Regions from separate parts of the Agarivorans sp. OAG1 genome, predicted to be linked through region 4. Evidence: predicted binding sites of a transcription regulator. Region 4 holds the regulator's gene; each other region holds the start of a gene.
The links. The regulator sigma-54, encoded in region 4, starts transcription at its own class of promoters, with help from an activator protein. The targets are predictions, from matches to a motif close to GTTGGCACGNNNNTNGNNT.
Positions count from the first base shown of each region.

Region 1: the regulator sigma-54 is predicted to act here: its motif matches at 1,347-1,365, upstream of OAG1_RS02885 (THxN family PEP-CTERM protein).
Region 2: the regulator sigma-54 is predicted to act here: its motif matches at 1,978-1,996, upstream of OAG1_RS04180 (PEP-CTERM sorting domain-containing protein).
Region 3: the regulator sigma-54 is predicted to act here: its motif matches at 3,834-3,852, upstream of nifH (nitrogenase iron protein).

Region 1 is NZ_AP028990.1:600,857-606,469, forward strand. Features, by position in the region: gene OAG1_RS02875 (serine protease) at 1-267, opposite strand, end outside; gene OAG1_RS02880 (ThiF family adenylyltransferase) at 392-1,258, shown strand; gene OAG1_RS02885 (THxN family PEP-CTERM protein) at 1,415-2,317, shown strand; gene OAG1_RS02890 (THxN family PEP-CTERM protein) at 2,744-3,658, shown strand; gene OAG1_RS02895 (PEP-CTERM/exosortase system-associated acyltransferase) at 3,815-4,771, shown strand; gene prsT (XrtA/PEP-CTERM system TPR-repeat protein PrsT) at 4,794-5,613, opposite strand, start outside.
Region 2 is NZ_AP028990.1:899,701-905,313, reverse strand. Features, by position in the region: gene prfC (peptide chain release factor 3) at 4-1,593, opposite strand; gene OAG1_RS04180 (PEP-CTERM sorting domain-containing protein) at 2,034-2,735, shown strand; gene OAG1_RS04175 (DUF2955 domain-containing protein) at 2,780-3,814, opposite strand; gene OAG1_RS04170 (HlyD family secretion protein) at 3,804-4,898, opposite strand; gene OAG1_RS04165 (AI-2E family transporter) at 4,955-5,613, opposite strand, start outside.
Region 3 is NZ_AP028990.1:2,257,345-2,262,957, forward strand. Features, by position in the region: gene OAG1_RS10230 (hypothetical protein) at 1-3,485, opposite strand, end outside; gene nifH (nitrogenase iron protein) at 3,898-4,776, shown strand; gene nifD (nitrogenase molybdenum-iron protein alpha chain) at 4,819-5,613, shown strand, end outside.
Region 4 is NZ_AP028990.1:4,021,166-4,026,778, forward strand. Features, by position in the region: gene OAG1_RS18255 (KpsF/GutQ family sugar-phosphate isomerase) at 1-653, shown strand, start outside; gene kdsC (3-deoxy-manno-octulosonate-8-phosphatase KdsC) at 653-1,204, shown strand; gene lptC (LPS export ABC transporter periplasmic protein LptC) at 1,201-1,758, shown strand; gene lptA (lipopolysaccharide transport periplasmic protein LptA) at 1,784-2,263, shown strand; gene lptB (LPS export ABC transporter ATP-binding protein) at 2,263-2,988, shown strand; gene OAG1_RS18280 (RNA polymerase factor sigma-54) at 3,041-4,543, shown strand; gene hpf (ribosome hibernation promoting factor) at 4,568-4,855, shown strand; gene ptsN (PTS IIA-like nitrogen regulatory protein PtsN) at 4,863-5,306, shown strand; gene rapZ (RNase adapter RapZ) at 5,333-5,613, shown strand, end outside.

The sequences.
Region 1 (5,613 bases), 1.4 Mb from region 4:
ACCTTGGCCAACAAATACAACTAGTTTTTCGTTCTGTTGTTGGTTTAGGCTTTTGGGGATCACATGTGCATTGGTGGCGATAAGGTGAGAGCCAACAACAAATCCGGTACCGCGCAAGCTGGCTCTAGGAGAATTTAGTTTATTGTAGGTACCAATTCCTACAACAGATGGTTTGATTTTTTCTATAGTGTCTGCAAGTGCGCTGGAAGCTTCTACACTAAACAGAGATGAAAAAGAGGCTAGGATTACGATGAAGGCGAGTTTCATACTATATTCTTCCTTGAATGACCTTTTAATCTTAATTTTTACTATGCATTAGAGCAAGTTGCTATGTTGTTCGTGGTTATATGCAGGCGAATGGATGTCGTCAATCTTATAAGGCTAACTAGTTATGAGTTTTAATTACGAAGATGCTTTTTCTCGGAATATCGGTTGGGTAACGGAAGCAGAGCAACAGGTGTTACGTGGAAAGCGTGTTGCAATGGCGGGTGCCGGGGGCGTTGGCAGTGAGCACATTGTTACCTTGGCGCGCTTGGGGGTTGGCAAGTTTCACATTTCTGATTTTGACGAATATGAAGTTCACAACTTTAATCGTCAAGCTGGCGCGTTTATGTCTACCGTTGGCCAAGACAAAGTAAAAGTAATGGAAAACATCTGCTTAGATATAAACCCTGAAGCGGAGGTGAAGTCCTTCCCTGAAGGTATTTTTGAGCACAATGTTGATGAGTTCCTTGAAGGTGTGGACGTATATGTAGATAGCCTAGACTTTTTTGCCTTGTCTGCGCGAAAGTTGGTCTTTCAAAAGTGTTTAGAGAAAAAGATCCCCTTAGTTACTGCTGCACCGTTAGGTATGGGCTGTGCATTTTTGTGTTTTATGCCTGGTAGTATGAGTTACGAAGAGTATTTTCGATTTGAAGATGCCACTAGTGAAAACGAGCAATATATTAAGTTCCTAATTGGTTTATCCCCCGCGATGTTGCAGCGCCCTTATCTAGTTGACCCGAGTCGAGCAGATTTTCACGCTAAAAAAGGACCATCGATGCCTATGGCGGTGAAGATGTGTGGTGGTATAGCGGGTACGTATGTTTTAAAAATCCTACTTAATCGAGGAGATCTAATTACCGCACCTTACGGCTTGCATTTTGATGCTTATCGAAATCGATTTAAGAAAACGTGGCGACCAATGGGTAATCGTAATCCTTTGCAGCGAATGGTATTTAAGATAGCCAAAAAAATAGTTTTAAAAGAAGAAAGCTGAGCGCTTTTTTATGTCAGTAAGTTTTACACATCATAATTGATTTATTTATTTTTAGCACGCAACTCTTTGTTAATATTGGTTAATTATATTTGGCCCGAGTTTTGCTTTATGCACGGTCTTTATATCTAAACGCTATTACCAAATTGGATGGGTGAAATGAATAAATTGAAACTTACTTGCTTGGCTGCAGGCCTAGGATTTGCAAGTATTTCTGCTAACGCTGAACTAATCACTGAATGGAATTACTCGAATGATGCGGGTTTTAAAGAGTGGAGTTCAAACGCTGGCCAACTAGGTATTGATACCGGCGGCGCAACAGCCGATGAGTTTGATCCTCTTTTTGGTGGTGAGTTACCTAAAAGCCTTGCATGGGGTACACCATACGGCGCTGTAAACCCTCAACTTATCAAAAGTTCACTTGAGATTGACGACGCTCAGTCTGGTCAAGTAAGTACAAGTGTAGTTGACGGTGTTGGTGCATTGGATTTCGTAACAGGTACAGGCCTTACCCATGAAAACTGGGGTGTAACTGGCAATACTTTGTCTTCAGCAGTTTTGTTTGATGGCTTGTTCCTGCAACCTCTAGCTCCTTTTGTTGGCCCAGCACTACCTGCGCCGGTTCTTGAGTTTGATGTATTGTTTGAAGAAACGTACAACACTCCTACTAATGACATCTGTAAATACGGTGATACTAAAGTAGGTGAAGCTGGCATTAATGAAGCTGGCTGTGCTGATTTATTCACATTGGTACTAGATGACGGAGTTACGTTTACTGAAGTTGGCGATGATATCTACCTTCAGAACAGCTTCATTCTACCAATTCCTGGTTTTGACGATTACGTGTATACCTTAACTACTCGTCTTCAAGGCTTAACTGTATTAGATAATCTAGATTGTGGTCCTGACTCTACATGTATTGGTTTCTTAACTGAAGAAAACCAGAAGAACGAATTAAAGGCAGCTTTCGCTATTTCTGCTGCTCAAGTAACTGAGCCAGGTACTTTAGCTATCTTTGGCTTAGGTTTGCTAGGTTTGGCTTCTGTTCGTCGCCGCGCTTAATTAGCTGCTCTTATATAATTACTGCTGCGCTTTCGCAGCAGTAATTTTTTATTTCCTTCAAGAAACTCTCACTTCCAAAGCTCAAATTCTCAATCGTAACTGTCTTGTTCGAAGGTTCTGCTTTCTCATCTACCTTTATAGTGCTTAGCAACTTAACACCAGAATGTTGTTTGTTGGTCCAAGGTAAATCGTTAATTGGATTTAGTAAGGGAAATCTTCATACATTAAGCTTTAGAACAAGGATCTTAAGGATCTTTTACGGTGGTAAACATAATGGGTTTTTGTGTCAGTAATTTTTACATCCTATTTACTTCAATGATTTGGTTATTTCTTAAGCTACTGCTTTTAAAGGTTTTTTAAAGTTGGCACCTAGATTGCTTTGTATGACTTGTATTTCGAATCGTACTGACCAAATGGATGGGTGACATGAACAAATTAAAACTTACATGCTTGGCGGCTAGCTTAGGTTTTGCAAGCATCTCTGCTAACGCTGCTCTTATCACTGACTGGGATTACCTAAACGAAGCTGGTTTCGATCAGTGGACTTCTGATGCTGGTTCAATTGACCCAACGGGTATTGATGCAACTGGCGAAACTTTAGATGATTTTGACCCACTTTTTGGTGGCGAGCTTCCTAAGTCTCTTGCTTGGGGTGACCCGTACGCTGCTGAAAACCCAGATCTTAAGAAAAGTGCTTTGAATATTGAAGATTCTAAATCAGGTACTGTGACTACCAGTGTTGTAGATGGTGTTGGTGCTTTAGCATTTTCAGAAGGTACTGGCCTTGTACACGAAAACTGGGGTGTAACCGGTGATACTCTAGTAGCAGCTACATTGTTTGATGGTTTGTTCCTTGCACCTACAGCACCTGTTGCTTTCCCATTAGCTCCAGCACCTGTACTTCAGTTCGGTGTGATTTTTGAAGAAACCTACAACACGCCAACTAACAATGTTTGTAAGTACGAGCCAACTCAGTTGGTAGGACAAGCCGGTATTAACCAAGAAGGCTGTTCTGACTTATTCACTATCGTGTTGGGTCCAGATGTTACATACACAGAAGTGGGTGATGACATTTACTTAACAAATAGCTTCGTACTACCAATTCCAGGTTACGATGACTATGTATACACCCTAACTACTCGCCTACAAGGTTTAGAAGTATTAGGTGATATTGATTGTGGACCAAACGCAACTTGTATTGGCTTCCTTACAGAAGAAGATAAAACTAACGAATTGAAAGCTGGTTTCGCTATCTCTGCTGCACAAGTATCAGAGCCAGGAACATTAGCTATCTTTGGATTAGGTCTATTAGGCTTGGCAGCTGTTCGTCGCCGCGCATAATGCTTAATTAAAAGTCGCTAAGTTTTAGCATTGTACATCCAAAGCGCAGCCTAGTTCTGCGCTTTGTTTTTTCTGCAAGCCTGCCTTTTATAATTCTAAATTGTTTCTAAAATCTAAATGTTATGTTTAGAAAGTTTGAAGCTTTGAGAGCGCTTTATGATCCGAAACAAACATGTGAAAAACCTAGCAAGTATCCCTTATCTTGGGGCTGTTGTGAGAGGTGGCATTTCGTTATTGGTTAAGCGAGAAGCTAAGCTAATTGCTCAGCACTTTGCAGAGTATCTTCGCCCGGTAGTTGCTTATAAAACCGATACCGTACAAGAAGCATTTCGAATTCGTCATGACGTATACTGTGAGGAACTTAATTTTGAGCCAGTCCGTGAAAACGGTATGGAACAAGATGAGTTTGATGAATACTCTCGCTTTTGTTTAATCGAGCACAAACCTAGTACCAACTATGCAGGCTGTGTGCGAATAGTATCTCCTTCTAGTAAAGATGAGTTACTGCCCATCGAGAAGTTTTGTTCTAATGCTATTGAAGGTGCTAAATATCACCCTTCGCAATTTGCTAGAAGCGAAATTTGTGAAATATCGCGTTTAGCGGTTCGCCCACAATTCCGACGTCGTAAAGCGGATAACTTTGATGGTGCTGCCTCTGGTGCGATCAATGAGCAAACCTATTCTGAGGAAGAGTTACGTTGCTTTCCTTTTTTAGCTATTGGTTTGTATTTGTCTATTGCCGCTCTAGCTGTGCGAGCTGGCACCCATCACGCGTTTGTTATGATGGAGCCGCGTCTTGCTAGAAGTATGAGCTTTTTAGGTATTAAGTTTGAGCAGCTTGGTCCAGCTATTGAGTATCATGGCTTACGCGCGCCTTACTACATTAGTGCAGGAACACTTACACGTACTTTACCGGTAGGCTTTCAAGTCTTGATGCGTAACATTGATAAAGAAGTAGAAAAGGGTTGTCTAGCAGCTAGAAACAATGATGACAATGATGACTATATTAAAAAAATGTATTCACCGAGTTTCTATAAAAATGACTCTCCGAACATATCGTTACGAGAGAGCCATAAATGGTGTGAATCTAAAGGTTTATATTTGCCCCAATAAAGTCTTATTAGGGCTATATAGATTAATTTAGCTGAGCTTCTAGTTCAGCTTTTTTATTGGCTAACTCTGGCTCAATATTTATTAATCCATCGAGTAGCTGTTTAGCTTCTTTGGTTTGCTTATTTGCAATTAGTGCTTCTGCTAAATGCAAACCTACCTCATTACTAGCATCTTGCTTGTAACTATCTTCAAGCGCTTTAGTTGCTTCTACTACTTTCCCAGACTTAAGCAACATGTAGCCGTAGGTGTCTTTTACCTGTGGTATATCCGGTTTTAGCTGGTGGGCTTGCTTGGCGTAAGTTAAGGCTACTTCAAATTCGTTTAAGTCATGGTAAACCCAAGCGAGGTTGTTCCAGGCTACAAAGTTATCTGGCTGATCTTTAATGATCGCTTGGTACTCCTCAATTGCTTGCTGCGGGTTAGCTTTCATTTGCAGCTCTGCAAGTTGCAGTTGAAGAGGTTTTGCCGCTTCGCCATGAACATCGATAGCTTGCCTAATGAAAGCAACAGCTTGCTCGATTTTATCTGCTTCTTTGTATGATTTGATCAACAGGTTGGCGGTTTGGGTACTTGGATAAGCTTCATATAGTTTATTGAAAGTATCCGTTGCTGCAGGCCAGTTTTCTTGAACTAGATAAATGTAACCTTGCTGCTGCAAAACCGCAGGTGTGTTCATTTGATTCGCATCAAGGTTGTTTAGAGCATCTTGGCTGGCTACGGCATCACCCGCTTTTAGCTGCAATACAGAATGAACAAACAATAAACGTTGGTTATTTTTATATAGTTTTACTGCTCTATTGCTTAAGGCGACGGCTTCTTTCAAGTTACCAGAAGATTCTAAG
Region 2 (5,613 bases), 1.7 Mb from region 4:
GGCTTAGTGCTCGCGAGTTTGCATAAACTTAACGTCTGGGTAACGCTCGGTGGCTAGGTTTAAGTTAACCATTGTAGGCGCTAAATAAGTTAAGTTGTCGCCGCCATCTAAGGCTAAGTTATCGTGAGCTTTTTTCTTAAACTCTTCAAACTTCTTAGAATCGTCGCCAGCGCACCAACGCGCAGTGGCAAGGCTAATGCCCTCGTAAACAGCTTCTACTTTATATTCAGTGCGTAAACGATGTACCACCACATCAAACTGCAGCACACCTACTGCGCCAACAATTAGGTCATTGTTACGCATAGGGCGGAATAACTGCACAGCACCTTCTTCAGATAATTGAATCAATCCCTTAAGCAATTGCTTTTGCTTCAAAGGATCTTTTAGTCGAATACGGCGGAACATTTCCGGTGCGAAGTTAGGAATACCGGTAAACTTCATGGCTTGGCCTTGAGTAAAAGTATCGCCAATTTGAATGGTGCCGTGGTTGTGTAAACCGATAATGTCGCCAGCAATCGCTTTTTCAGCAGCGGCGCGGTCGCCAGCCATAAAGGTTACTGCATCAGAAATGCTTACATCTTTACCTAAGCGTACATGACGCATTTTCATGCCTTTATTGTATTCACCAGACACAATGCGCATAAAGGCAATACGGTCGCGGTGTTTAGGATCCATATTCGCTTGGATCTTAAATACAAAGCCAGAGAAGCTATCATCAGAAGCGGTAACTTCACCTATATCAGTAGCACGTGGCTTAGGTGCTGGTGCCCAGTTGGTTAAACCTTCTAACATATGGTCTACACCAAAGTTACCCAGCGCGGTACCAAAATACACAGGTGTTAGTTCACCGCTCAAAAACAGTTCAAGATCAAACTCGTTAGACGCACCTAGTACCAGCTCAAGCTCATCACGCAAGGTTTCGGCAAGCTCATCGCCTACAGCGGCATCTATTTCGGGGTTATCTAAACCTTTGATGATTTGTTGGTCTTGAATGGTATGGCCTTTACCAGTTTGGTAAAGAATCACTTCATCTTTAAGAATGTGGTAAACACCTTTAAACAATTTACCGCAGCCAATTGGCCAAGTAATTGGTGCGCACATCATGTTAAGTTCGCTCTCTACCTCATCCATTACTTCCATTGGGTCGCGAATATCGCGGTCCAATTTGTTCATAAAGGTAACAATAGGCGTATCACGTAGACGAGTGACTTCCATTAATTTACGGGTACGATCTTCTACACCTTTCGCCGCGTCAATCACCATCAAACAGGAGTCAACTGCAGTTAGAGTACGGTAAGTATCTTCCGAGAAGTCTTCGTGTCCGGGAGTATCTAGCAGGTTAACAATACAATCGTTAAACGGGAACTGCATCACCGAGGTAGTAACCGAGATACCACGCTCTTTCTCCATTTCCATCCAGTCAGATTTAGCGTGGGTAGCGTTACCGCGACCTTTCACTGTACCGGCTTTTTGAATCGCGTTTCCGAATAACAATACTTTTTCAGTAATGGTGGTTTTACCCGCATCCGGGTGAGAGATAATTGCAAAGGTTCTTCGGCTAGCAATATCTTGCAAGAGTGAAGCGTTAGACATCGAATCAATTCTTCTAATTTGGTAACGCGAGGATGCAGCAAAGCGGCAATTTGGCCGAAACAGCACAATCACCCAGCGTTTAGTTAATCGTAATTGGCGGGTATTTTCGCCGATCTAGCTTTGATAAACAATCAGCGCTTTAGTTACTATTGGAAAACCTTAGCTTTCGATAGCGAATAGGTAAGAGTTTTGCGTGTAGCTACTCATTTAAAGGCGGGAATTACTCAATACAACAACTCCCTCTTTGTTAAGCTAGCAAGCACTTTAGTATTAACTCCAGCAATTACCACAAAAGCAGCGATTAATTCGTCAGTATTCTTTACACCCAGTATTTATTGTTAATAAAAACAGTAAGAAAAGCGATACTGGCCATGGACTTGCGAGTTTGGTACAGTAATTGCCTTGAACTGGTCGAACCATTTATATCAAGGAAGATTGTTTTGAACCGCAAACATGTATTTTTCGCCGTTGTAGGCTTACTTAGCACTTTTGTTAGCCAAGCCAGTGTGATTACTTTTGATGAATTGGCCAACGGTGAAATTGTTAATGGTCAATACCAGTTAAGTCATGGTGTTAGCATAGATGGAACCAATGTACGTTTAGGCCAAAACAATTTGGCCGTCGCTTTTGATACCAGCCTTATCAATACTCAAGACCCAGATTTAGAGTCGCCTTTTAGTAATATTAACCAACCCAATTTAGGTATTGCTAACCCTGGCAATGTACTCATTATTCATGAGAACCCAAACTCGTGTAATGGCCTTATTTGTAACAACCCAGATGACGAAGGGCGTCGTCCTGCAGGTTTCTTCACCATTAACTTCTCAAGTTCGGTATACCTAGAAAGTATCGACTTTTTTGACATTGAGCTGGCAGAGAATGGCTACACAGCACAAAATGCCATTCACTTGTTTGATGCGCAAAACAACGAAATTTTCCCAACTGATTTCTACACTCCGCATACCGGCGGCGACAATACTTGGGACCGCTTGGATTTTGCAGTAGCCGAAGTAGCCTCAATGCGTATTCACTTAAACGGCTCTGGCGCTATCGATAACATTCGCTTTTCGGTTCCCGAGCCTGGCAGCATTGCCCTATTTGCACTAGTCTGTTTTGGCTTGGTGGCAAGACGCTTTAAATAAAATCAAAAACGCCGCTTACCCTAAGCGGCGTTTTTAGTTAAACCTCATTCATTCGGCTTAAGCCAAGCCAACTTATGCACTAAGTAAAAACTGCCCACCACATACAAACCCACCATGCTTAACTGGAAGATACGTGCATAAAACTTAGTGGTAGCTAAGCCGCCATCACTGCCAATAGTACTGCCCAGTATAATGATATAAGCCGATAGGCCAGCTGCTACTATCGCGCCTTTAGGATGCAGGTAAATAGCTTGGGCGATCAGCATAAAACTGAGGGTAATTAGCAGCGCCATAAAACTAAACTGCGGCGCTGCAACCAATAAATTAAATACCAGCACAGCAATTAACCCACCTACAATGTTGGTGAAAATAATTCCTATACTGGCTTTTGCACCTTTAGTTAACTCGGGGTTTTGCGCCAAAATAGCCACAAAAATAACCACCAGCAAATCACTGAGTTTATCGAAAGCAAAGAAGTAGATAATAAGTGGCAGTATAACTATGGTGCTAACCACTGCCTGACGACAGGCATCTTGATGTTTTAGAATCGGCGCTTGCTGCTTTTCTGCTCCTTGATGGAAGTCGTCTTTCACTGGTATCAGCCAATGCACAAAGGCCACTATCAACAAGGCCAAGACAAAGGCCAGCATAAAGTCGACAACAAAACTGGACGCTGCTGCCCTGCTAGCACTGGCCAACATCGGCAATGCGATCAGCGCCACCAACAGAAATAGCACCACTAACTCATTTAAACCGGTACTGGCTCGGTAAAATACAAAAAACAAACACCAAGCAAGAATAATAAACAGCAGCAAAGGATAAGGCTGGGCAATAAGCACAACCCCAAGCCCAACCAAAAAACAGCTTAATACCGCTAGCGCTAAGGTTTTAATTAAGGCCAAGTTTAACGTGGGCTTGCCAGGCAACAACAACTGAGCGGTAAAAATGGCAGTAACAAATGACATACTCCACTCTAGACTTACCGCCAGCACCAGTACCAAGGCACTCACTAAGCTAAAGCGCAACATGTGCGCTTTTAGAGGATTAGCAAGCCGCAAGCTTAAGGCCTTAGTAGACATAAGAGAACCAGCTTTTGACCCTTAAGGCCAGCTTAGCCAACGCTTTCATAATGAAAGTGCCTTCGGTATATACCGTTACATCTGCTTGTGCGCCAATTCGTCGTAAACCATGGGCAGTATCATCAGAGAATTTGATGATTACCGGAAAGCGCTGCGGGTCTCGCAACCAACCGGCTGTTTGCGGAATAGTAGGTAGCGCACCTAAGTTGTTAGATTGACCATAATTAACTGCAAACCCAATTGACACCACTTCGCCTTTGAAGATTTTGCCAGGTGCAATATCTAGGGCAATTTCCACTGGGTCGCCCGCTTTAATATTGGCAATATTGTTTTCTCGCATGTAGGCCTCAATCCACACCTCTTTGGTGGTGACAAAAGTCATCAGCGGTTGGCCTTTATTCGCGTAATAACCAGCTTCTAGCTGTAAGTTAGTCACCCCTCCCTCAGAAGGCGCAACGATTACGGTTTTAGATAAATCTAAACGGGCTTTGCCCAACTTGGCTAAAGCCGATTGCAGCTTAGGGTTTTGCTCGCCACTCACCCCAAGATTTTGTTTAGCTTGCTCCAACTCTGCGTTGGCCTTGGCTACTGAAGCTTTAGCTTTGGCCACATCGCTGCGCGCTCTATCAATATTTTGCTGCGGCACTACATTTTGGTCTTCTACGGCAAACAAACGATTAGCATCGGTAAGAATCGCTTGATAAGAGGTGGATGCTTCAAGTAAGCGCGCTTGCGCAGCCGAAACGCCAGCAGTTCCTGCGCCAATTTCTTGCCCGGCTAACTCTAATGCGGCTTCGGCTTGAGTGACCGCCAGCACGTATTCTTCTTCAGCTACCTTGGCCAAAGGTTGGCCTTTTTCAACTAACTGGTTGTTCGTAACATTCACTTCAACCAGTTTGCCCGATACCGAGGCGGCAATCGGCACCACAAAACCAAATACTCGAGCATTGTCGGTATTGGGCGTCACTCTATCGCCTACGACATAAATAATAAAAACCAAAATACACAGGGCAAATACCAACAACGAACTTTTACGTAAAGGGTTGCTTGGCGCAGCTTCTGAGGCTTCATTTTGTTCAGACATCGTGTTTCTCTTATTTCCGTATTTATTTTACTTAAGGCTAATTTTTGTTTTGCTACTTATTCGTTAGCATCTGCCTGCTCTTGAGAATTAAGCTCTAACCATGCTACTAACAAACGGTAACTAACTGCTAGAACTACTGCTCCTAAGAACAAGCCTACAAAGCCAGACATTAGCATTCCCCCTAAAGAACCTAACAAAATCACCAGCATGGGCACATCTACGCCGCGCCCCAGCAATAAAGGTTTGAGCACATTTTCACTAAAGCCCGCTAGTATGCTCCATACAGCAAAAATCCCTGCCACCACCGTAGACTCGTGGCTAAAGACATAAATAACCACCGGCAATACCACTAAAAAAGGCGGTAACTGGGCAATGGCTAAAATCAGCACCAATACCGACCATACAGCCGCCCCCGGTACGCCTACGGCAAAAAAGCCGATTGATAGCAAAGTAGCTTGAATAACCGCAACACCAAGCACGCCTTTTGCCACACTTTGAATGGTATTGCTGGCTAAATTGGTTAAGTAACTACCATGCTTACCTGCCAAGGCATTTGCTAACGATTGCGCTCCCAGTACCGCTTTTTCACCGTTTGCCATAAATACTCCGGCAATAATTACCGAGAAGCAAAACATCAACAGGCCGCCAATAAGCCCACCAGCAAAACCAATAACCTTGCCAGCCACGTCACCCACTTGGCTTGCATAAGTACCTA
Region 3 (5,613 bases), 1.8 Mb from region 4:
CTGCCAATAGTTAAATCTATACTGCCACTGGCTGTAACTGTGCCTAAGTTTAATTCCGCTTCATTTAAGTTTAGGCTTTCATTATTGGTTAATTGCGGGTCATTCCCGTCGGCTAGTACCCAGTCAATTAAGCCAGGTTCGTTTGCGGTGCCGTCTAAGTCGCTAGACAAAATAGTGAGCTTAATAAAGCTTAAATCACTGCTACTAAACTGATTAATGCTATCAAACATGGTTAGCGTTGTAGTGCCATTTACCTCATTGCCATTCGCGTTTGCGCTTAAACTAAGGGTAAAAACCAAGCCAATATACGGTACTTCTGCGCTTATGGTTTTGCCATCATCACTCAGGCTGTAGCTAAGGTCTATTAAACTATTACCACTAGTTAGCGCTAATGATTCTAAATCAACCAGTGTCGTCTCACTAAACTTAACGCTATCAGGATCTGGGTTATCGCTACCGGGTTTAATGGTAAAGCTTTCTGTGAACACGTTGGGCGAGTCACTAAGACTACCTTCGGTATTGTATTTAAAATCATTAACAAAGCTGCCTTGTGAACCATCGCTTATCACAATGTTATTGTGCGCGGAGGCTGTGTCACCGGAGCTGTCGATAGCTTGATAATCAAAGCGCAATTCTTGTGCTTGTTGATGATCTAAATTTCGGTTAGCAACAAATAACCAATAACCTGAGTCATCAACCAACAGATACCCTTGCTCAGTAATGAATACCGCAGGCACAATTCCAACATCTTTAGTCACACCATCAACTGTGACTTGGTTAACCTTGAGCTCGCCATCCAAGCTATAATCGTTGGCAATAACATTACCAAAAACGCTATCACCCTCGGTAACTTGCGCATAGTCGTTAAAAAGCTGCGGCACCGAGTCTTTAACCAAAATTACTAGCGGGGTAAGTACGGTTTCGCTTGTGCCGTCTGCATCATATTGAGTGGCCGAGATTACTGGTGTTAAGAACGTTTCATCGGTATCAAGGGTATTGTCTAAGGCTTTGTAAATTAGAGTTTGAATGGAATTGTCAGCCAATACACTAAATCTAAACACCAACTCATTAGTATCTGTGGTTCTGCCTTCGAGTACTTTATTGTCGGCTGAATTAAAGATGGTTAAGTTACTTCCGCCAGATTGAATACTTACCAGCTCAGGTTGTAGTTCGGAAAAAGTGATCTCTTGAGCATCGAAAATATTAACGTTGGAGTTTGTGACTAATACACCAGCTTGATATAAGTCGGTTTCTAATAGGTTATGAGGGTCGGGCTCAGCAAGCAGCGGTAGGGCATCTTGCGTACTGTTTCCAGCTACATCACTCACCTCGGTTGTCAGTATCCAATTAGCCAACTTATTTAGTTCACTGGTATCTATATTGTTAGTTAGCCAATCACCGTTTTGATCAACGGTGGCTAAGGCAATAACAGTACGGGGGCCATCTGTAATAGTAATGCTTACTTGTTGGCCTGGTTCAACGCCGCTTGTAGTTCCTTGAAGGCTGGTGAGGACGCCAGCTTTAAATTGAGAGATACTAAATCCATCTAGAGTATCTATATCGATGGTGGGGATACTGCTGTCTAGGGTGATTACGTTAGTAACCGATGCCGGGTTGCCGGCAATGTCGTTACTTGTAACTGTTAACTGCAATTCACCGTCGGCCAAGCCACTTAAGTTTTCTACAACTTGCCAATGGTTATTTAGAGAGGTGGTGGTAAATTGTAAACTTGTGCCTAAGCTATCGGTAACGGTAATGTTTACTGGCTGGCCATCTTCAACATCAACCAATTCTCCTTCTAAAAGGCTTTGTCCCACTTCGGCTTGGTTGAGCGCGTTATCACCATTTCCTTCAAAACGAGCGCTAATTGAAGCTTGGGTGTCTTTGATGATGCTGGTGGTCGCGAAAACAGAGTTTCCAGCAATATCACTTGTAGATGCAGTTAAGTTAAGCTCCCCATCGGCTAGGTTACTCAGATTGCTGCTAGGTATTAACCACTGTCCGTTGGCGATGGTAGTTTGTAGGTTAAGGCTTGCACCATTTATATCGGTAATTTGAATATTAACTAACTGGCCATCTTCAACATCAGTTATTTCACCAAACAACCGTGTCGCTGGTACTTCTACGGCATTTACGTAGTTGTCGCCTTGGCCATCGAAGTTTGCGCTGATGTTAGCAAAGGTGTCCTTAACAATGGATGAGCTAGCACTCGCTAGATTGCCCGCAATATCAGAGGTGTTGGCGGTAATGGTTAAGCTACCTTCCGCCAAAGGTGTTAAATCAACATTACTGATTTGCCAGCTATTATTACTAACCGTGGTTTGAAAGCTTAGCTGCTCACCTTTATTGTCTGTAACCGTAACACTAACTATTTGGCCATCTTCAACGGCTGCAACTTGGCCGTATAGTAAAGTAGAAGGGGACTCTATAGCATTTATATAGTTGTCGTTAACTCCATCGATATCGGCAGTTAAGCTTGCGAGAGTATCTTTAATGATTGTAGAGCTAGCTGATGCAGGGTTTCCAGCTATGTCTACCGCGCTAACGTTAATGGTTAACACGCCATCTTGTAAGGCCGTCAAATCGGCGCTGGCGATGTTCCAGCTGTTGTTAAGCACTTGGCTGGTAAAATTGAGTTGTTGACCTGACTCATCAACAACTTGCACCAGTACCACTTGATTGTCTTCTATCCCGATTATGTTTCCATATAAGGGAGTAATTGCTTGTTCATACTGGTTTACGTAACTGTCGCCTTGGCCATCTATTTCCGCTTCAATAACAGCCGTTACATCTTTAATGCTTGAATCGTTGGCATCGACAAACTGCCCAAAGTAATCAGTCACGCTAGCGTAAACATCAATCGGTCCTTCATTTAGCGATTGAATATCGAGATCTTGGTAGCTGTAGCTATTGTTACTTACTACAGCCTCTACAGTTAGCGTTTGCCCAGCAGAATCGGTAAGCGTAATCACTACGATGCGACCATCTTCTACATCTGGTGCCTCGCCGGTGATTAGTACAGCTGGTACTTCAAACTGGTTTTCGTAGCCATCGCCGCCATCAACAATATTCACTGTTAATTGCGCTTGGTTACTTAAAGGGGGAATTTGGTCAGCTTGAGCACCCTGTTGATTGGTATTTGTTACAGCTTTCTCTGTCGCTTGTGTATTAAAGCCTGCTTCTGGGAGGGTTTCATCTAATGTGGGCTGTACACGAACGATAAAGGACGCGCCTTGGCTACCTTGCTCGCCGCTGAGGGGGGAAGTATTCCCAGAGTACAAGGGTGGGCTATCTTGTTGGCTGTTATTAGTTTCAGTGGAGTCGAGTTCGCTATCTGCTATGGTTTGTTCAGCATCACTCACTAGATTTTTGACTAGGGGGATGCTGCTATCGATTATTTCAGTTGGCTCTACCTTGAGCCAACGTCCATCACCCATGACTTTCCAAATTTGACCTTCGATGTCAACGTAGACAACTGGCTTCATCCTTTAGCCCTTACAGTAAACAAAATATGTCTAACATTATGTTTAGCACATATTTTTCAACATTGAGCAATTTGTAAACTAATTACTTAAGAAAGCCTTTGAAGGCTTCATCTTGTTGTCTGTTGATTGATGTTTATTTCAAAAATCTACTGTTTGCTAGCACAGATTCTTGACCCTCCTATACCTCTAATTAGTGTCTAAGCAACTAACAAACGCAGTGAGGTTGTGCGTACCGTTTACGACAAAGCCTACATTTGCAGCCTAAATTGTTTGTCTTGTGTACTCAATAATTTGCCGTCGAATAGTAGTAAATACTGAAAATACAACGGCTTATCATGTTTGCAGGAGTTTGGAACGGTTCTGGCAATAGCTACAGTGGGAACCGTTTATCAAGCTAATAGGAAGAAATGTTATGGCTATTCGTCAATGTGCAATTTACGGAAAAGGCGGTATTGGTAAATCTACCACTACTCAAAATTTAGTTGGTGCTTTAGCGGAAGCGGGCAAAAAGGTGATGATTATTGGTTGTGACCCAAAAGCCGATTCAACACGTCTAATTTTACATGCAAAAGCGCAAAACACCATTATGGAAATGGCAGCGGAAGCGGGTTCGGTTGAAGACATCGAATTAGAAGATGTACTTAAAGTGGGCTACGGCGGTGTACGTTGTGTTGAGTCTGGTGGTCCGGAGCCAGGTGTTGGTTGTGCTGGTCGTGGTGTAATCACAGCGATTAACTTCTTAGAAGAAGAAGGCGCTTATGAAGAAGAACTAGATTTTGTATTTTACGACGTACTGGGTGACGTGGTGTGTGGTGGTTTCGCCATGCCTATTCGTGAAAACAAAGCCCAAGAAATCTACATCGTTGTATCTGGTGAAATGATGGCGATGTACGCAGCGAATAACATTTCTAAAGGTATCTGTAAGTATGCTGCTACTGGTGGTGTTCGTTTAGCGGGTCTTATTTGTAACTCACGTAAATGTGACCGTGAAGATGAGTTAATTGAAGCGCTAGCAGCCAAAATTGGCACTCAAATGATTCACTTTGTGCCGCGTGACAACGTTGTACAGCAAGCTGAAATTCGTCGTATGACAGTAATTGAATACAACCCTAAATGTAATCAAGCTGACGAATACCGCACCTTAGCCAAGAAAATCATCGACAACAAAATGTTTGTAGTGCCTACACCGGTAACTATGGATGAGCTAGAAGAGTTGTTGATGGAATTCGGCATCATGGATGAAGAAGACGAATCAATCATTGGTCAAGTAGCTGAAGAAGCAACGGCTTAATCACTTATCTCAGTGAGTAAATTGATGCTATAGGAGGCAGCAATGTCAGATAAAAAAGCAGAGACTCAAGCACTGATTGATGAAGTGTTAGAAGTCTATCCAGAAAAAGCCAAAAAAGATCGCCAAAAACACCTAGGTGCAAACGACAGCGAAGGTGGTAATTGTATTACTGCTAACCGTAAGTCACTTCCTGGTGTTATGACTGCCCGTGGTTGTGCCTACGCAGGTTCAAAAGGGGTAGTGTGGGGGCCAATTAAAGATATGGTGCATATCTCTCATGGTCCAGTGGGTTGTGGTCAATACTCGCGCGCTGGTCGTCGTAACTATTACACCGGTTATACCGGGGTAAATAGCTTTGGCACCATGAACTTCACCTCTGATTTCCAAGAGCGTGACATTGTGTTTGGTGGCGATAAAAAGCTAGCAACCATGGTAGACGAAATTGAGATGTTATTCCCCTTAGCTAAAGGGATCTCGATTCAATCTGAATGTCCGGTTGGTTTAATTGGTGATGACATCGAAGCCGTGGCTAAAACCAAAGGCGCCGAGATTGGTAAAACCATCGTTCCAGTTCGTTGTGAAGGTTTCCGCGGCGTGAGTCAATCGCTTGGTCACCACATTGCTAACGATACTCTACGTGATTACGTATTGGATAAATCGGAAGACAAAGAAGTTGCTACCAGCGATTACGATGTGGCCATTATTGGTGATTACAACATCGGTGGTGATGCTTGGTCTTCGCGTATTTTGTTAGAAGAAATTGGTCTTCGAGTGGTGGCGCAGTGGTCTGGTGACGGTACTTTACCAGAGCTAGAGAACACGCCAAAAGTGAAAATG
Region 4 (5,613 bases):
TATTGTCTCTTTACCCGGTGTTTAACCGCATTGGTGTGCGCTCGATTGCCATGACTAGCAACCCCAACTCATCCATGGCAAAGCAGGCCAACTATCACTTGTGCATCTCGGTGCCACGTGAAGCCTGCCCCTTAGGGCTAGCACCAACAGCAAGCTCTACAGCTACCTTGGTAATGGGCGATGCTCTAGCAGTTGCTTTATTAGAAGCTCGTGGCTTTACAGCCGATGACTTTGCCCTGTCCCACCCAGGCGGAACCTTGGGCAAAAAACTGCTACTAAGTGTGAGCGACTTAATGCTAACTGGGGAACAAATTCCACTAGTAACAGTCGAACAAACTATTCGCGAAGCGCTATTCGAAATCACAGCCAAAGGTTTAGGCATGGTGGGAGTACTTGATTCCAAGCAGCAGCTGGCAGGCATTTTTACCGATGGCGACTTGCGTCGTATCCTTGATCAGCGCATCGATATTCACGATACCCAAATTGGCCAAGTGATGACGCAAAACCCCAAAGTAATTGACAACAATTGGCTAGCCTTTGATGCCTTAAAGTTAATGAAAACCAAGTCAATTAACGGTTTGTTTGTGCTAAACAACAAAGCCGTTGTGGGTGCATTTAATATGCATACCTTATTACAAGCCGGAGTTTACTAGTGACAATTAACACGCCCTATGGCGCGGTAAGCCAAAGCAATTTTGACGCGGCAGCAACAATTAAACTTTTAGTTTGCGATGTAGACGGGGTTTTCTCAGACGGTCGCATTTATATGGGCAATGACGGAGAAGAACTTAAAGCCTTTCATACCCACGACGGATTTGGCATTAAAGCGCTACTGAATATCGGCGTCGAAGTCGCTATCATCACCGGCCGCCAATCTAATATTGTGCAACAGCGTATGCAGGCTTTAGGAATTACTCGTATCTACCAAGGCCAACAAGACAAACTCGTCGCCTACCAGCAAATGCTTGAACAATTGTCATTAGCTTCTGAAAACGTAGCCTATATTGGCGATGATGTGGTCGACACCCCAGTAATGCGCGCCTGTGGTTTAGGTGTAGCCGTGCAAGATGCTCATCCCTTGTGTAAACAAAGTGCCAACTTTATCACCCAAACCCGTGGCGGTTTTGGTGCGGTTCGAGAGCTTTGCGATCTAATACTGCAAGCAAAAGGCGAGCTTGATAATGCCCAAGGTATGAGTGTATGAATCGCCCAACTTGGTTCTTTGCAGGCTTATTTCTCCTAGCCTTGGTGCTGTGGCAGCTTAGTCCTTCGGAAACTAAGCAGCTAAGTGCTAAACGCGAAGCCAGCAAACCAAACTTTGTTGCCGAAAAGCTCTACAGCGTGAGTTTTGGCGAAGATGGTAGCCCGCGCTATCGGATCTACGCTGAGGAAATGGAGTTTTTTGAACAACTTAAGCACACAACTTTTGCTCAACCAAAGATCTTAGTGTACCCAGATCCAAGCCAACCTGTATGGCAAATTGTGGCCGATCACGCTACAGTACAGCAGCAGCAAAACGTCATTTTAAATGACAATGTAGTAATTAAAAATTTAAGCCGTGGCGAGTATGTTCGCGACTTAATAACCGAAAAATTGGAGATCGACCTGCAAACAGAAACCATGAGCAGCGATCAACCTGTTACCGTTTATGGCCCTTCATACGAACTGTATGGCGTTGGCATGGACGGTGATTTAGCCAACGAAATAGTGACTTTATTAGATGATATCGAAGCGGTTTACCACAACCCACAAGAGTAAGTTAGCAATTGCAGCTAGCTTGTTTATGTTTTCTTGGGGTTCACAAGCACTAGAAGACGACTTCAACAAACAAATTATTGTTGATGCTGACCGCCAGCAGGTCAATATCAAAGAAAACCGAGTCACCTTTTACAATAATGTTGTGGTGACTCAAGGCTCGATTAAAATGCACGCCGAAGAGCTAAGCGTTATTGGTAGTGAAGAAAAAGGCAGCGAAGTTATGATTGCTAAAGGCGAACCCGCAACGTTTTATCAATTACTTGATAGCGGCAAGCCAATTGAAGCTGAAGCGAACGAAGTGCGCTACGACTTAAAAACCCAAACGCTAACACTCACTACCAATGCTCAACTCAAACAAGAAGAGAGCTTGGTAAAAGGTAAAATGATCAAATACAGCATCAACAAACAAGAAATGGTGGCACAAGGCGACGAAAACAGCCGTGTAACTACTATTTTCCTACCGCAGCAACTTGACGAACTAACGCCCAAGGAAGACCAGCAATAATGAGTACCCTAATTGCTGAAAACCTAGCCAAAGCCTACAAGGGCCGTAAGGTAGTCAAAAACGTTAGTCTAAATGTAGAAACCGGTAAAATTGTTGGCTTGTTAGGTCCAAACGGCGCTGGCAAAACAACTACTTTTTACATGGTGGTGGGTTTGGTGCCTCGTGACCAAGGCCGCATCCTCATCGATGATGACGATATTTCTAGTACAGCGATGCATACCCGCGCACGCAAAGGCATTGGCTACCTTCCGCAAGAAGCGTCTATCTTTCGCCGCTTATCTGTGGAGAAGAACATTCTCGCCGTATTAGAGACCCGAAAAGACCTCGATAAAGAGCAACAAATTGGTGCATTAGACGACCTTCTTGAAGAGTTTCACATTGGCCATATTCGCAAAAACCTAGGCATGAGCTTGTCAGGTGGTGAACGCCGAAGAGTTGAGATTGCTCGAGCGCTAGCCGCCGCACCTAAGTTTATTTTGCTTGACGAACCCTTCGCAGGGGTAGATCCTATTTCTGTTATCGATATTAAAAAGATCATTGAACATCTACGTGATCGCGGTCTAGGTGTACTAATTACCGACCACAATGTTCGAGAAACTCTCGATGTTTGTGAGCATGCCTATATCGTTAGCCAAGGCGAATTGATAGCCTCAGGAAAGCCAGAAGAAATTCTCGAAAACGAACATGTGAAACGAGTTTATCTCGGAGAACAATTCAAGCTATAGTTAAAGTGCAAGTTTAAAAAAAGACAATAAGAAGAAGGAACAGCGGTAGTTAATGAAAGCATCTTTGCAGTTGCGTCTTGGTCAGCAGTTAACCATGACCCCCCAGTTACAACAGGCCATTCGCTTACTCCAGCTTTCAACACTGGATTTACAGCAAGAGATTCAAGAGGCTCTGGAAAGTAACCCTCTGCTTGAGGCGGATGAGTCTCACGCCAGTGATAGTGACGCAACCGACGCTAAATCTGCCAACGAGAAGTCTACCGAGGCCGAATCCACTGCTGACATAGACAACAGTCAAATTGAAGCAGGCGATGCCATTAATCAAGAAACTGTTTCTGACGACCTTCCTGTTGACTCTACTTGGGACGATATCTACAGCGCCAGTTCTGCCCCAGCCAGCTCATCTGGCAGCGCGGTTAGCGATGACAACGATATGTTGTTTCAGGGCGAAACTGTCGACTCTTTACAAGACCACTTATTGTGGCAAATGCAACTCACTCCATTTAGTGAAGTAGACCAAGCTATTGCTTTAGCCATTATTGATGCAGTAGATGAATCGGGCTACCTCACCCAAGACTGTGAGCAGCTACTAGAGGGCTTACGTTCAAGCGATAACAATGACTTAGATGTAGAGCTAGATGAAGTAGAAGCAGTACTTAAACGCATCCAACATTTCGACCCTGTTGGTATTGCGGCTCGCTCACTGCAGGAGTGCCTACTGATTCAACTAAGCCGTTTTGTTGAAGATACACCTTGGCTAAATGAAGCCAAAGATGTAGTTTCAAATCATATTGATGTATTGGCTAATCGCGATTTTCGTCTATTAGCCCGCAAAACCAAACTTAAAGAAGACCAGTTACGCGAAGTCATGCGTTTGATTCATACGCTTGAACCTCGACCTGGTAACGCGGTTGAGCCTAATCAAGCCCAGTATGTTATTCCGGATGTATCGGTTGTAAAACGCCAAGGCCGCTGGGTTGTAGAGCTCAACCCAGATGCAATGCCTAAGTTGCGTGTTAACTCCCACTATGCATCTTTAAGTAAAACCTCTACCAACGCTAACGATACCCAGTTTATTCGTAGCCACTTACAAGAAGCCAAGTGGTTTATTAAAAGTATCGAGAGCCGAAATGAAACCCTATTAAAAGTATCCAACTGCATTGTTCATCATCAACAGGCGTTTTTTGAATATGGCGAAGAAGCCATGAAGCCAATGGTACTGAACGATGTAGCAGAAGCTGTAGAAATGCATGAATCCACTATTTCCCGGGTAACCACCCAAAAATTCATGCACACACCTCGCGGCATCTTCGAACTTAAATATTTCTTTTCTAGCCATGTGGCTACCGATGGCGGGGGTGAGTGTTCGTCAACCGCTATTCGTGCATTAATCAAGAAACTGGTAGCTGCCGAAAATACCAGTAAACCACTCAGCGACAGCAAAATTGCTGATATTTTGGCAGATCAGGGGATCAAGGTGGCAAGACGTACGATCGCTAAATATCGTGAGTCTTTAGCAATTCCACCTTCTAACCAACGTAAGAGCCTTATCTAAGGCCACTAAAAGGGGAAGATATCTATGCAAATTAACCTTACTGGACACCACGTAGAAATAACTGAATCTTTGAAAGAATATGTCCACACCAAGTTTGCCAAACTCACCCGACGATTCGATCAGATCAATAACGTTCACGTCATCCTCAACGTAGAAAAACTGAACCAAATTGCTGAAGCCACATTACATTTAAACGGCGGCGAAGTATTTGCAACCTCTGAGCATTCTGACATGTATGCCGCCATCGACAGCCTGATTGATAAACTTGATCGCCAAGTCATCAAACATAAAGAAAAACTTAACAAACGTTAGCCCCCCCATGCAACTAAATAAAGTACTTAGCTTGGACTGCACCCAAAGTGCAGTTCAATGCTCTTCAAAAAAACGCGCCCTAGAAATAGTGAGCGAACTGGCTGCCAAACAGCTTGATACCACTACCCAATGCATTTTTGAAAGCTTGTTAAATCGAGAAAAAATGGGCAGTACAGGTATTGGCCAAGGCATCGCTATTCCTCATGGCCGTATCGACAACCAGCATCAAGCCACAGCGGTTTTCTTGCGTTGCGATCCCCCTATTTCCTTCGATGCAATAGATAACAAGCCAGTAGACTTGGTATTTGCATTACTAGTACCCGAAGATCAATGTAAGCAACATCTTAATACTCTTGCTCAAGTAGCTGAAAAACTTAACGATAAGCAAATATGTAAACAACTTCGTTGTGCACAAAGTGATGACGAATTGTACGACATCATGGTAGCCTAATACTCTAATCAGCCTTAGGGATTATCATGGAACTGATCATCGTTAGTGGGCGCTCGGGTTCAGGTAAAACCGTCGCCTTAAGAGTATTGGAAGATCTCGGCTACTATTGCGTCGACAACTTGCCGGTTGTGCTTTGGCAATCACTTATCGACAACTTAAAAAAAACCTATTCTAAAGTAGCAATTAGCATTGATATTCGAAATCTTCCCGATGAGCTATCACCGGTAGGACAGCTAATACGAGATGCAGGGCCTGACATTAATCTGTTAAGCATTTTTTTAGATGCGAAAGATGAAGCGCTGATCCG